DNA from 3 places in the Streptomyces sp. NPDC004126 genome. Region 3 is predicted to be linked to each of the others. Evidence: riboswitches for the same ligand, from Rfam matches in the RefSeq annotation. Region 3 holds a riboswitch; each other region holds the start of a gene.

Region 1 (4,592 bases), on a different contig from region 3:
GGGGCCGCGGCCGTACGGGCGACCAGGTCGGCCAGGACGAGGAAGACGGCCCCGGCGAGCGCGGCCACGGGCAGCAGCGCCCGGTGGCCGGCCCCGACGGCCATCCGGGCGGCGTGCGGGACCATCAGGCCGACGAAGCCGATCGCCCCGCTGTAGGCGACGAGCACCCCGATGACGAGGGAGGCGAGCACGAACACGGCCGCCCGGAAGCGGCCGGTGTCCAGGCCGAGGGTGCGCGCGCCCTCCTCCCCCGCGAGCAGCAGGTCCAGCGGCCGGGCCAGGGCGGTGAGCAGGGCGGTACCGGCGAGCAGCGCGGCGGCCGGCAGGGCGAGTTCGTCCCAGCGGGCTCCGCCGAGGCCGCCGAGGGTCCAGAACAGGGCGGTGCGCAGCTGGTCGGGTTTCGCGGACAGGACGAGGACCAGGCTGGTCAGCGCGGAGAGGATGTACTGGACGGCGACCCCGGCCAGGATCAGCCGGCCGGTGGTCATGGTGCCGCCGCGGCGGGCCAGGGCGTAGACGGCGACGAGGGCGGCCGTGGAACCGGCGAACGCGGCGGCCGGCAGCCCGACTCCGCCCGCGGCCGCGGCGGCGCTCGAACCGGACACGATGACCAGCACCGCTCCGGTCGATGCCCCGGAGGAGGCCCCGAGCAGGAAGGGGTCGGCGAGCGGGTTGCGCACGAGGGCCTGGAGCACGGCCCCGGTCACGGCCAGTCCGGCCCCGACGACGGCTCCGAGCAGGACGCGCGGCATCCGCACGTCCCACACGATGGAGGCGAAGGCCCCGGGCGTGCCCGGGCCGCCGAGGACGGTGTCGAGGACCTGGCCGGGCGGGATCCGTACGGGCCCCAGCGCCAGCCCCGCCACCATCGAGACGGCGAGCGCGGCGGCGAGCACCACCAGCGAGAGCCCCCGCCTCACGGGGTGTCGGGGTGCAGCTGGCGGCCGAGGGACTCGACGGCGTCGGCGACGCGCACGCCGAGCACGGCGGAGGAGAGGGGCAGCACGGCGAACCGCCGGTTCTTGACGGCGGGAACCTCCGCCAGCGCGGGGTCGTTCAACAGCCGCTGCTTCTTGGCCTCCACGGTGGTGCCGCCGTAGTCGTAGATCAGCACGACCTCGGGAGCCCGCTCGATGACCTTCTCCCACGGCACGTCGCCGAAGGTGTCCTTGAGGTCGCCGAACACGTTCGCGCCCCCGGCGAGGGAGACGATCTCGTTGCCGATGCCGTTGCCTCCCGAGGTGAAGGCGGAGGCCTCTCCGGAGTCGTAGACGAAGACGGACGGACGGGCCCGGTCCTTCACCCGTGCGGTGACGGCGTCGACGCGCCGCTGCTCCTCCCGGACGAGCTCCTCGCCGCGCTCGGGCACGCCGAAGGTCCGGGCGACCTCGGTGATCTCGGTCTTCAGCTGTTCGAGCCCGACCGGGCCCTGGGTGCAGTACTCCACGCTCAGCCGTGACCCGATGCCGGCCTTGGCCAGCGTCTGGCGGTCCCTGCCCTGCCCCTTGTCGAAGGCGCTGGCGTAACCGCCGTACACGAAGTCGGGGTTGGCGCCGAGGAGGACCTCCTTCGAGGGGTACTCCTTCGCCAGCACCTTGATCTTGTCGTAGGCGGGCCGGTAGGCGGGCAGCACGGAGTCGTCGAGGTAGGCGGTCCCGGCCATCCGGTCCTGCAGCCCGAGGGCCAGCATGATCTCGGTGGCGTGCTGGTTCATGGTGACGGCCCGCTCGGGCGGCGCCTGGTAGGTGCTGCTGACACCGCAGTTGGTGACGGTGTACGGGAATCCGGGCGCGGCCTGCGCCCCGGCGGCGGACCGCTCGGCCCCGGCGGGCCCGCCGCAGGCGGCGAGCGGCACGACAAGCGCGAAGCGCAGGAAGGAGCGCACGGCGGCGCGGACACGCGACATGGTGAGGCCTCTCCGGGGGATCCTCGTCCCCGGTCGAAGTGAAGAGGCGGTGCGTCAGTGTCTGACTCCCGGCCCCCGCGCGCGTGCACGCGGCGGCCGGTCACAGTGGCGGGACCGCACCGGATTCACACCGGTTTCCTGTCCTGCACCGCCGGGACAACCCGGCCAAGTCTGCCAGATGCGGTCTTTGCGCCCACGGGTGGGCCGTTCAGCCCGTCAGGGCCGGCATCGCCGGGATCCACCGCGCGAGCCATCCGCCCGGCTCGGCCGTGAAGTGGTCGGCGCCCCCGACCTCCCACCAGGACCGGAGCGCCGTCGTCCGCACGGTTTCGCCGGACCGCTTGTCGGTGTACTCGACGGCCCGCTCCCCGCTCGCCCGCACGGCCACCTGGCCGCGCTTGCAGGCGGCCGGGTAGTCGTTCCAGTTCACCTGCGCCTCCGACCACAGCAGTTCCTGCATGGCACCGGTGGACATGCGGTGCAGCCGCTTGTGGGAGAAGTGCGCCTGGGCGGCCATGGAGATCGAGTTGCGGACCGCGTCGCGCTGCCGCCAGACGAAGTAGTTGGCGACCTCGACGGGGTCGGACAGGGTGAAGACCCGCGCGTCGAAGAGGGCCCGCCGGCCGGGCCGGCGCTCGCCCAGGACCGCGGTGGCCAGCGACGCCGACACCGACAGCTGCTTGGCGACGACACCGCCGAACCAGGGCTCGGAGCCCTGACTGGCGAAGTCGGTGAGCAGCAGGCTGATCTCGTCGGACTGGTGGTAGGCGAAGGCCGTGCCGCTGACCTCGGCACAGAGCGCCTCGGTGACGGCGGCCATGTCCTTGACGAAGCCCAGGTCGAACGGCTTGTCCGCGTCCCGCAGGTAGGTGTGGAAGGCGCGTCCGTCGAGGCGCAGGATCGTGTAGGTGCGGCGGGGCAGCACAGCCCGGTGCGCGGCCTCGTACCGTTTCATGCGGTCGCCGAGTGCGGTCGTGTCGCTCATGCCACAGGGTACCGGGGCACGTTGGAGGGCCACTCGGAATTACCGCCGCACCCGCTCAGCCGGCGAAGCGCTCCCCGTCACTGGCACTGTCGCTGTAGCCTCGCTGAGGGCTCGCTCCCTGATGGCGCCGAACAACTGGATCGTGGTGGCGGCGAGGACGTCGTCCCCGCCGATGGTCCGCGCGTCGCCGGTGCGGACGGACAGGGCGCGGAGGGATTCCGGCAGCGGCGGGAGCGCTGCCTGCTCGCCCGGCATCACCAGGGTGACCGTGCCGAACCGCTTGATCCCGCCCTCACGGACGACCATGGCCGCGTCCCGGGCGAGGTCCGCCATGAACACGCTCGCCATTCCGTCCAGGTCGCGGACCATCGCCGGGACTGCCGCCGCCCCTCGGCTCCGCAGCAGCTTCCTGACCCCGGCCTCGAACCTGTGGGCACCGACGACAGCGCTCGGTCTGCGCGACCTGCTGCGCTTGGGAGAGGGCACGAGGACACCCTCGGCGTCGTACGTCTCGCCGGTCAGGCCGTGAAACGTCGGGCTGTGCCGGTACCACTCGCCCGCCACCTCGACCTCGACGTTCCGGCCGATCGCCGAGACGAGGTCCCGGGGGATCAGCTTCCTCCGGCCCTCCTCCGCCGCCGCTCTCATCGCGCCGTCGATGATCTCCGTCACCACGGTCCGCGTCACCGACGCGGCGGCCCGGGCGGCCGCCCGGGACACGTGCATCGGCGTCACGTCCCGGAACACCGCTTTGACGAGAGCGGGCTTGAAGTCCGGCTCAGGACGTGCGGGCCTCAAGGTCATCGGAAAGGACGCTCCCTGCTGTCGTCGACGGCACCCGGCCCCAGCAGAAAAACGGGCTCCGGGAGAGTCCTCCCGGAGCCCGTTCTACGTGAAATGCCTGGTCAGGCATGGCAGGGGTAGCAGGATTCGAACCTACGACATCTGGTTTTGGAGACCAGCGCTCTGACCAGCTGAGCTATACCCCTTCGGTGGGTCACACCCTGCCATGAAGCGGCCGGAAGATCCAATCCATTTTCCGCGTCGCCGGTGGCGGGAGCCGGGTGGGCGGAGGATCGTGGGCGGGGAGGGGGCGGATCGGCGAGGCCGGGAGGCGTGGTGCGTCACCGTCCGGGGCGTCTACTGGGGCCCCTGCTCCTGCTGCTGCTCGTCGGGGCCGGGCCCGACGGGTCCGGGGAGACCGTGTCCCTCGACGGGGACCGGCCCGGGGAGCGGCTCGACGTGACCCTGACCCGGGTCGTCGACCCCGCGGGCCGGGCCGGCTCCGAGCGGCTGGTGGCGGTGGAGCTGCGGCTGGAGAACACCGGGTCGGTGCCGTACGAGGACTCCCCCGCGCCGGCCGCGCACCTGCTCGACACCGCGGGGCAGCGGTTCACGGGGACGGCCGCCGCGACCGGTGCGGGGCCGAGCCTGCCGGACACCGTGACCCTCGCCCCCGGGGACTCGGCCTCGGGCTTCGTGACCTTCCGGGTGCCGGAGGCCGCCGCTCTGGCGGCCGTGCAGTTCGCGCTGGACGCGGGGCTGGGCGACGACGTCGGGCACTGGAGCCTGCCCTGAGCCACGTCCCGAGCCGTCCCGGGGCGTGGAGTCAAGGGGACGGAATCAGCCGGAAGTTGCTGCGACGCGTGTAGTGACTTAGCAGGCGTTCGCCAGTAGAACTTGTTCCCACTCCGTCGAGAG
Region 2 (4,592 bases), on a different contig from region 3:
CGCTCCGTGATCACCACCGTCGCGCTCGGCCTCGCGCTCGCCACCGCTCCGGCCGTGGCCGAGGCTGCCCCCAAGCCGAACACGAACGCGGCCGTCAAGGTCGACCTCACCGTCCAGGGCCCCAACGGACTGCTGTTCAAGGGCAAGATCAAGACCAAGGGGCACGACGTCTCCACGGCGACCGGAGGCACCCACAAGTGCGACGGCACCAACGGCGGTGCCAACCCGTCCAAGGTTCCCACTCCGACCGCGGCGCTCGACGATGCTGCCCGCCTGAACTACTTCGGCTGGGACGGTACTTGGTACGCGTCCTTCGACGACTACTCCGTCGACACCATCAAGAACGTCAGCGGAGGCGGCTCCGCCTACTGGAGCATCTCCGTCAACGGCACTCCCACCCCCGTCGGTGGCTGCCAGTTCAAGCTCAACGCGGGCGACCAGGTCGCCTTCACCTGGACGTCGTTCTAGTCCACCCCGACGGAAGCGCGGTGGGCATCCACGCTGTATGCGCTCCCCCGGACCTCCTAACGGCTGCGCTGACGGCCGCCAGAAGCACGGGAGGGTGCTTCCGCCTGCCTTCCGATCACTCGGTGGGCCTGCTCTACTGCGGCTTCCAAGCCGCTGAGCAGGCCCTTGGCCGTCTGGGGAACGGTCGTGGGAGCGTCCGTCGGAACCTTGCAACCCCCACCGCCACCGGATGGTCAGGCGCCCCACCGCAGTGCGATGGTGTCGCCCACGTTGATGACCTTCTCGCGGAGCGCCCCGGCGAAGGAGGAGCCGTCGACGCTGACCTTCCAGGTGTTCGAGCCGCTGTTGGCCTTGCCGTTGACACTGGTGATGGTTCCCGTGCCGGAGGACGGGGTCACGGCCGTGACGCAGCCCGAGGGCGTGGCCGCGCTGGTCGCGGCGGCCAGGACGTCGCCGAGGGTGGTGGTCGTACCCGTCGGCGTGAAGGCCACCGAGCAGACCTTCAGGTTTCCGGCGCCGTCGTCGACCGTCAGTGCCAGCTTCGTCGCGGTCCCGGAGGTGAAGGTCGACTGGGCGACCCACTGCGGGGCGCCCGGGGTGACCGGGACCGGCGGGGCGGTGGTGAAACCGCCGCCCGCGACCGCGCGCAGCGCGTCGATCGAAGAGTAGGCCGAGGGGGTGGTGTCGGAGGGCTTGTACTTGAAGCCGCCGGCCGGGTTGTACTGGTTGGCGATCAGGAAGTCGATCGGGGTCTTGCCGCTGCCGGTGAGGAAGTCGCCGGTCTGCGGGTTGAATCCGCAGGCGTTCAGACCCGCGACGCCCCAGCCGTTGGAGCTGGTGTTGACCCCGTACAGGGAGTTGAACGCACCGGTGCCCGGGACGAGGGTGCTCTTGAGGAAGTTCTTCGCCTGGACGACGTCGGTGTCGGTGTTCGGGACCCCGGAGACGCACAGCGCGGCCATGGCGGCGCCCGTCATGTCGACGTCGCTCGCGGAGTTCAGGACGGTGGGGTTGCCCTCGGCCTTGTTGAAGGTCCAGCCGCCGTCCACGTGCTGGTTGGCGCGGATGCGGGTGACCATGGAGTCGGTCAGCGCCTGCGGGACGCGCTGCGCGCCGCCCTGCGTCTTGGCGCCGCCCAGCGAAAGGGCCGCGAAGACCGTGCCGTTGAAGTTCCCCGACGGACCGAAGTAGCCCGCCTCGGCCGTCTGCCAGTAGGAGTAGACGTTCGCGATGAGGTTGCGGGAGGCCGAGACGCGGGCCGGGTCGATGCCCGCGGCGTAGGCGTTCAGCGTGCCGCGTTCGTAGTCGGTGACGACCGGGGAGGCCTGCGGCCAGCCCGCCGTCGACAGCAGGTTGCGGTAGACGGTCCGCGCGTTCTTCGTCGTGTCGCCGCCCGGGTAGACGTCGACGACGGCCGTGCCGGCGGCGGCGAAAGCGGTGAACGCCCACTCGTTCGACAGGCCGGCGCCGGCATACGAACCGTCCGCTGCCTGAAGGGACTTGAGATATGCCACACCATTGGTCCTGGACGTGGCGATCTGCGCGGGCGACGACGTGGCGAAGGCCGGCAGCGCGGTGAGAACGAGGGCGCCGAGCGCGGCGGGCACCGCGAGCGCAGAACGGCGGGAGGTACGGGGACGGGACATGGCCTGCTCCTGGAATGAGGGACGCCGACCTGACCGATGCTCCTGCGAGCGGGCAGCCCGGAGCACGGTGGCCGCCGTCCGAACGCGTGGTACGGCTGGTGAATTGCCTCGCCGCACGGGCATTCGGGCTCGTGAACGGCCCCCTGCCGTCCCACACCGCTGCGCGTCAGCCCCGGATTCACACCGGGTTCCCCCATGTGGCAGCCCAGGACGCTACCCGAGCGATCACAGGTCCGCCAGCGACGAATGCGGCGGGCGGTCGCGCGGACCGGGGCCGGTGACGCGTGAGACGCAGACCACCTTGACGCTGTCTTTATCAGCGTGGTCCACTCCGACTGATAAGCACTCAGTTCCAGGGGAAGCCGGTCGAAATCCGGCGCTGACCCGCAACCGTAGGCCCGGCACCGTCCGGGCGAGTCGGAATGCCTGGAGCCAGGTTTTTGCAGCGAGAAACGCCGTCGCGGACTACGGCGTGGTTCGAACGGCTTCCCCATGGCGTCATGCCTTCGGAAGACCTTTTGCCACGCACAGGTCCGCCCGGCCGACACGAGGGGCCGTGGTGGGGACCGCAGAGCGATCACAGCAACGCATGCGCAGCAAGGGACTGCTGTCGCTCATGTCGGCGGCGCTCCTGACCTTCGCCGCGAGCGTGGCTTTCGTGGGCGGGACGGCTCCCGCCTCGGCCGATCCGATCGAGCAGTGCACCGCCACCACGGGCGCCATCGTCGCGGTCGACTTCGGTCCCTTCGGCGGCAAGGTCGAGCGTGGCTGTGACACCACGCCCACCACCGGGTACGAGCTGCTGCACACCGGCGGCTTCACCACCGTGGGCACCGTCCACGACGGCGACGGGTTCATCTGCCGCATCGGCAAGGGCACCGGGACCCAATACCCCACGCCGGACAAGGAGGACTGCGTCCTCACCCCCCAGGCCACCGCCTACTGGTCGTACTGGATCGCCTCCCCCGGTGAGAAGAACTGGACCTACAGCCCCCTCGGCGCGATGGCGCGCACGCCGAAGCCCGGCGACGTGGACGCCTGGGTGTTCGGCGGCACGGACGTCGGCGGCACCTCCGGCAAGCCCTCGTTCTCCCCCGACGAGGTGCGGGCCGGAGGCGGGACCACCCCCGATCCGACCGTTCCCACGGCTCCGCCCACCGTGCCCGCAGGGAAGGTCGACGCGCCCGCCGCGATCCGCTGGATCACCGGAAAGCTGACGGACGGGGAACGCGTCGTCGACGACGGTGCCACCACCGCGAACCACTTCCTCACCACCGAGGCGGTCTTCGCCCTGGTGTCCGCCGACCCGAAGAGCCCGGCGGCGAAGAAGGCGGCCGACTTCCTGGCCGCTCCCGCTCAGACGGACGCGTACGCCTACCCGGCCGGCAAGGACGGCATCCCCGACGCCACCGCCGCCGCGCGCCTCGCACTGGTCGCCGAAGCCACCGGCAAGGACCCCCGCGCCTTCGGCGGACACGACCTGCTCGGGGATCTCGTGAAGTACGTCTGCCCCCGGAACGCCGGCGACGGCGCCCCGGTCGACGGCTGCCTCACCAAGGGCGACTTCCGCACCACCGGCCAGTCCGACGCCCAGGCCATGGCCGTCATCGCCCTGCTGAACGGCGGCGTCACCCCGCCCGCCGACGCCGTGAACCGGCTGACCGGCCTGCAGTGCGAGGACGGCGGATTCACCGGCATCCTCATCCGCACCGGCGGCAGGTGCGACAGCGACGCCAACTCCACCGGTCTGATCACCCTGGCCCTCAGGCGGGCCGGCGGCCACGACGCCGCTGTCCAGAAGGCCCGCGGCTACCTCAAGAAGTCCCAGCTGGCGACCGGTGCCTGGCCCTCCGCCTCCTACATGACAACCGGCAGTCCCGCCTCCACCGCCTGGGCCGCCCAGGCCCTTCGTGCACTCGGCGACGACGCCTTCGCCGACGCCGGCCTCTCCTGGCTCTCGCGCCACCAGTTCCCCGCGGGCGGCTTCGGCTTCGAAGAGGACGACACGGAATCGCGGCTCTTCGCCACGGCGCCCGTTGCCGTCGCCGCTGCCAAGAGCGACCTCGTCGCCCTCACCACCAAGAAGAGCGACCCCCCGACCACGCCCCCGGCCGGTGACGGCCCGGACCTGAAGAAGGCCGTGGCCTACCTCACCGCTCCCAAGCAGCTGATCCAGGGCCGCTACTACGAGAGCAGCCCCGGCTTCGCCGACTACGGAATGACCATCGACGGCGCCTACGCGCTGGCGGCCACGGGCGGCAACGACGCCACCCTGCGCGACATCGTCGACTTCCTCGACAAGGGCGGCAAAGACGGCAAGGGCCGCACCATCGACGCCTACACCCTGATCGGCACCAAGTACGCCGGCGGCGGCTCCATCGGCAAGACCGCCCTGCTCGCGGAGGCGGTCGGCCGCGACCCGCGCGCCTTCGGCGGCCACGACCTGATCGCGGCCCTCGCCCAGGGCACCTGCACCAC
Region 3 (4,592 bases):
GGAACGCGCCGACCACCGGCGCCCAGGCCGACCGCAGCCCCGCCGACGCGAGCAGCTCCGGGTCCGCGAGCAGCTCGGCGGCCGGACCCGTGCGGATCCCCGACGGGGTCAGCACGGCCGCGTCGTCGGCCCAGCGCACCGCGAGGTCCACGTCGTGGGTGGCCATGACCACCGTGGTGCCGGCCGCGCGCAGCCCCGCGAGGACGTCCAGGAGGCGCTCCTGCCCGTCCGGGTCGAGCCCGGCGGTGGGCTCGTCCAGGATCAGCACCCGCGGGGCCATCGCCACCGCGCCCGCGATCGCCGCGCGCTTGCGCTGCCCGTACGACAGCAGGTGCGTCGGCCGGTCCCGCAGCGCGGTGATGTCCAGCGCGGCCAGCGCGGCGTCCACCCGCTCGCGGACCTCCGCCGCCGGCAGCCCCAGGTTCATCGGCCCGAAGGACACGTCCTGCTCCACGGAGGCCGCGAAGAGCTGGTCGTCCGGGTCCTGCACCACCAGCTGCACCGAGGTGCGCAGCCGGACCAGGCCCTTGCGGTCGTACGCCACCTCGGCGCCGCCGAGCCGCAGCGTCCCCGGGCCGGGCCGCAGGCCCCCGCTCAGCAGCCGCATCAGCGTGGTCTTGCCGCTGCCGTTGCGGCCGAGCAGCACCAGCGCGCGGCCCTCGGCGATGCCGAAGTCCACCCCCGACAGCACGGCCGGGCCGTCCTCGTACGCGTACCCCGCGCCGACCAGCTCCACCAACGGGGTCACAGCCACAGCTCCTTCAGTACGAGGGTCCCCGCGACCACGGCGGTCAGCAGGGCGGCGGACCCCGTCAGGAACCGCCAGGACAGCGCCGCGTCGGGCACCAGCACCCGCAGCGCGCCGTCGTAACCGCGCCCCGCCAGCCCCTCCTGGAGCCGGGCCGCGCGGTCGAAGGCCCGGACGAACGAGGTCGCCGCGAGCCCGGCCAGCGAACGCCACACCGCCGCCCGGCCCGCCTGCCCGAGCCGGGCCGCCTGGGCCCGCCGGACCTGGGCCATCGAGTCCAGCAGCAGGAAGCCGATCCGGTACATCACCAGGGCCACGTCCACCACCGGCGCCGGCACCCCGGCCCGCACCAGCCGCGGCAGCACGTCCGAGACCGGTGTCGTGAAGGCGAACAGCAGCACCCCGAGCGAGGCCGCCGAGGTGCGCAGCAGCAGCTCCGCCGCGTGCCGGGGCCCGTCCGGGGCCAGGGCGAGGAACCCGTCCGGGCCGCCCACCGACACCAGCAGCGGCAGCGCACCGGTCACGCAGAAGCCCAGCGGGACCCGGAAGGCCCGCCACAGCTGCCGCCCGGCCACGCCGGCCGGCCCGAGCAGCACGGCCAGGGTCGCGGCGGCCACCAGCGGCCCGCCCGGCCAGGGCGGCAGGCACACCGCGGTGACGGTGAGCCCGAGCCCCAGCAGGGCCTTCTCCAGGGGGTGGCGGCCCCGCCAGCGGCTGGAGTGCGCCGCCACGTCGATCGGCAGCACCGCCTACGACTCCGGGGTCGGGCGGGTCCGCCCGTCCTCGGCGTCCTGCGGGGCCCCGGATGCCGCGGCCTCGGCGAGGGCCTGCGCCGCGCCCTGGCGGCGGCCCTTGCGGACGCCGAAGTAGTAGGCGAGCACGCCCGCCCCGAGCGCCGCCTGGAGGGCGAACAGCGCCGACTCGACCTCGCCCGACGGGGGCTCGTACAGCGGGGCGAACCAGGGCTCGTAGTCCGGCTTCAGCTCGGTGATGGCCGCCTCGGCCTGCGCGTCGGCGCCGGCGAACGGCTCCTCCTTGCCGTCGCCGAGGCCCAGCGCGAGCGGGATTACGGCCAGCGCCGCCACCAGGAGCAGCAGCAGGGTGTTGATCTTCGCGTTCCTGCTCATCAGAGGGCCGCCTCCGGCTTCGCCTGCCTGCCGCCGGTCAGCTTCGCGACCCCGAGCCGGACCAGGTCCGACTTGCTGGACTGCATCAGCAGCCGCATCACGAGCACGGTCAGCAGCCCCTCGCTGACGGCGAGCGGGATCTGGGTGAGGGCGAAGATGCCCGCGAACTTCTCCAGGGAGCCCAGGAAGCCGCTCGCCGGGTCGGGGAAGGCCAGCGCCAGCTGGACGGAGGTGACGCAGTAGGTGACCAGGTCGGCGAAGAACGCGCCGAAGAAGACGGTCACCATCAGCGGCGCGCCGGACTTCCGCAGCAGTCGGTAGACCCCGTAGCCGGCCCAGGGCCCGGCGATGGCCATCGAGAAGACGTTGGCGCCCAGCGTGGTCAGTCCGCCGTGGGCCAGCAGCAGCGCCTGGAAGAGGAGGGTGATCGTGCCGAGCACCGCCATGATCGGCGGCCGGAAGAGGATGGCCCCGAGCCCCGTGCCCGTCGGGTGCGAACAACTGCCCGTCACCGAAGGGATCTTCAGGGCGGACAGGACGAACGTGAACGCGCCGGACGCCCCGAGCAGCAGCGTGCTCTCCGGGTTCGCCTTCACCTCGCGGGTCAGCGCGCGGACCCCGTGGACGACGAAGGGGGCGGACGCGGCGCCCCAGGCGGCCGCGTGCAAGGGGGGCAGGAACCCCTCGGCTATATGCATGGGTTGGGAGACCTCTCCAGCACCTCGTGGATGGACGACGCGCCCCGGCCGGTCTCCTGGCTCACGGGTACTGATGCCCTGGCTCCGCCTTCCCGGGACCGTGCGGTCTCCCGCGCGGGCCCAGTGGCTTCCCGCGGTGGAGAGTGGAGCCGGACTTCCCGATCACAGTGGCGAGGGCCGCACCGGTTTCCCACCGGTTTCCCGAACACCAAGGCCAGACGACCCTAGTCGCCCGCACGGACCGTCACAAGCCGGACCGATCCGGCCACCCGGCCGCCCCCCGGCGCACCCGTACGGGCCAGGCCCGCTGGCCGGGCCGCCGGGCGCCCGGCACGGTGGAGGGCATGGCCGCCGACGACAGCCCCCGGTACGAGGACCTCTCCGCCGTCTACGTGAACTGCACCCTCAAACGCTCTCCCGAGACCAGCAACACCGAGGGCCTGATCGCGCGGAGCCGGGCCGTCATGGAATCGGCCGGCGCGCGCACCTCGCTGATCCGCGCGGTCGACCACGACATCGCCACCGGCGTCTGGCCGGACATGACCGACCACGGCTGGGAGAGCGACCAGTGGCCGGTCCTGTACAGCCAGATCATGGACGCCGACATCCTGGTGCTGTGCGGCCCCATCTGGCTCGGCGACAACAGCTCCGTCATGAAGCAGGTCATCGAGCGGCTCTACGCCTGCTCCTCCCTGCTGAACGAGCAGGGGCAGTACGCCTACTACGGGCGCGTCGGCGGAGCGCTGATCACGGGGAACGAGGACGGCGTCAAGCACTGCGCCATGAACGTCCTCTACAGCCTCCAGCACCTCGGCTACGCGATCCCGCCCCAGGCCGACGCGGGCTGGATCGGCGAGGCCGGCCCCGGCCCCTCCTACCTGGACCCGGGCTCGGGCGGCCCGGAGAACGACTTCACCAACCGGAACACCACGTTCATGTCGTGGAACCTGATGCACCTGGCGGCGCTCCTCAAGCGCGCCGGAGGCGTGCCGGCCCACGGCAACCAGCGTTCCCTGTGGGACGCCGGCTGCCGTTTCGACTTCCCCAACCCCGAACACCGCTAGCCGGGCGGCTCCGGGGCCGTCAGCGGGTCAGCAGGTGTTGGGGTGCGGGAAGTCCAGTACGAGCCGCTCGGGCGAGTGCAGGACGGAGGTGTTCCAGGTCGGCTTGGTGTCGAAGGCGGCGCCGAAGGTCACGTACCCCTCGTAGTCGCCGGTCATGGCCATGCCCTTGAGCTTGCTGAGGTAGATCTTCTGGAGCCTGGGCCCCTGGTAGACGTTCTGCCCGGCGTCGTTGTGCCCTGCGGCCGGGTGCAGGCGGATCTCCAGGAAGTACTTCCCGGCCAGCGGCACGGGCTGTCCCGAGCCGTCGTAGACGAGCTCCGACACGGGAGTGACGGTGACCGGGGGCACGTAGCCCTGGAGGTCGATGACGAACCGGTCGTACGTGCAGTGCCCGCCCCAGCGGGCATTGACGACGAGCGGCGTCTGGGTGCGGGTGGTCGTGGTGGCTGCGGAGGCCGGCGACGCGGAGAGCGCGATCCCGGCGGTGAGCAGGGCACCCGTGGCGAGGGCCACGATCCGGCGGCGGTGCGGGTGACGCATGATGTCTCCCCGGTTCCGTGAGACGGGGACTTGCCTGTCATCTCATAAGACAGCGCCGGGCCGCGACCGGTTCCACGGGAGGTGCCCGCCGCGTCAGAAGGTCAGCAGCGCGCTCAGCTGGGCGTCCAGGTCGTAGTGGCGGTGTTCCTGCCCGCGCGGCACCAGCTCGGTCATCCGCCGGCACAGCTCGCGCACGTCCTTGGCGCGGGCGGAGACCACGCAGCTCTGCTCGCCGTTGCTGAAGCCGAGCAGGACGCGCGGCTCCGAGCCGCTCCACCGCGGCCACACCTGTATGTCGCCCTCGCCGGTGGCGGTGTTCTGCCCGTCGAGCAGCAGCTCCCGCGAGAACACCCAGCGGGCGAGGTGCGTGCCGGCGCCCCGGAAGTCCACGGCCACCTCGTACGGGCGGTCCGTG

What was found. A riboswitch is a leader RNA that binds a small molecule or an ion and turns the genes downstream of it on or off. The one in region 3 is predicted to bind cobalamin.
Region 1: it holds a riboswitch for cobalamin, as region 3 does, so the genes downstream of both, ACQKM2_RS17155 (ABC transporter substrate-binding protein) here and ACQKM2_RS23725 (energy-coupling factor ABC transporter permease) in region 3, are expected to answer to the same signal.
Region 2: it holds a riboswitch for cobalamin, as region 3 does, so the genes downstream of both, ACQKM2_RS06880 (prenyltransferase/squalene oxidase repeat-containing protein) here and ACQKM2_RS23725 (energy-coupling factor ABC transporter permease) in region 3, are expected to answer to the same signal.

Annotation. Positions count from the first base shown of each region.
Region 1 is NZ_JBNNPF010000016.1:19,632-24,223, forward strand. It holds gene ACQKM2_RS17150 (FecCD family ABC transporter permease) at 1-920, opposite strand, end outside; gene ACQKM2_RS17155 (ABC transporter substrate-binding protein) at 917-1,906, opposite strand; cobalamin riboswitch at 1,942-2,083, opposite strand; gene ACQKM2_RS17160 (tRNA(His) guanylyltransferase Thg1 family protein) at 2,115-2,891, opposite strand; gene ACQKM2_RS17165 (hypothetical protein) at 2,931-3,695, opposite strand; tRNA gene ACQKM2_RS17170 (tRNA-Trp) at 3,804-3,880, opposite strand; gene ACQKM2_RS17175 (DUF4232 domain-containing protein) at 4,011-4,469, shown strand.
Region 2 is NZ_JBNNPF010000005.1:61,594-66,185, forward strand. It holds gene ACQKM2_RS06870 (DUF4430 domain-containing protein) at 1-468, shown strand, start outside; gene ACQKM2_RS06875 (hypothetical protein) at 702-2,114, opposite strand; cobalamin riboswitch at 2,212-2,345, opposite strand; cobalamin riboswitch at 2,425-2,560, shown strand; gene ACQKM2_RS06880 (prenyltransferase/squalene oxidase repeat-containing protein) at 2,704-4,592, shown strand, end outside.
Region 3 is NZ_JBNNPF010000026.1:15,108-19,699, reverse strand. It holds gene ACQKM2_RS23740 (energy-coupling factor ABC transporter ATP-binding protein) at 1-754, opposite strand, end outside; gene cbiQ (cobalt ECF transporter T component CbiQ) at 745-1,494, opposite strand; gene ACQKM2_RS23730 (energy-coupling factor ABC transporter substrate-binding protein) at 1,498-1,875, opposite strand; gene ACQKM2_RS23725 (energy-coupling factor ABC transporter permease) at 1,875-2,573, opposite strand; cobalamin riboswitch at 2,603-2,801, opposite strand; gene ACQKM2_RS23720 (flavodoxin family protein) at 2,918-3,637, shown strand; gene ACQKM2_RS23715 (AMIN-like domain-containing (lipo)protein) at 3,665-4,177, opposite strand; gene ACQKM2_RS23710 (SsgA family sporulation/cell division regulator) at 4,271-4,592, opposite strand, start outside.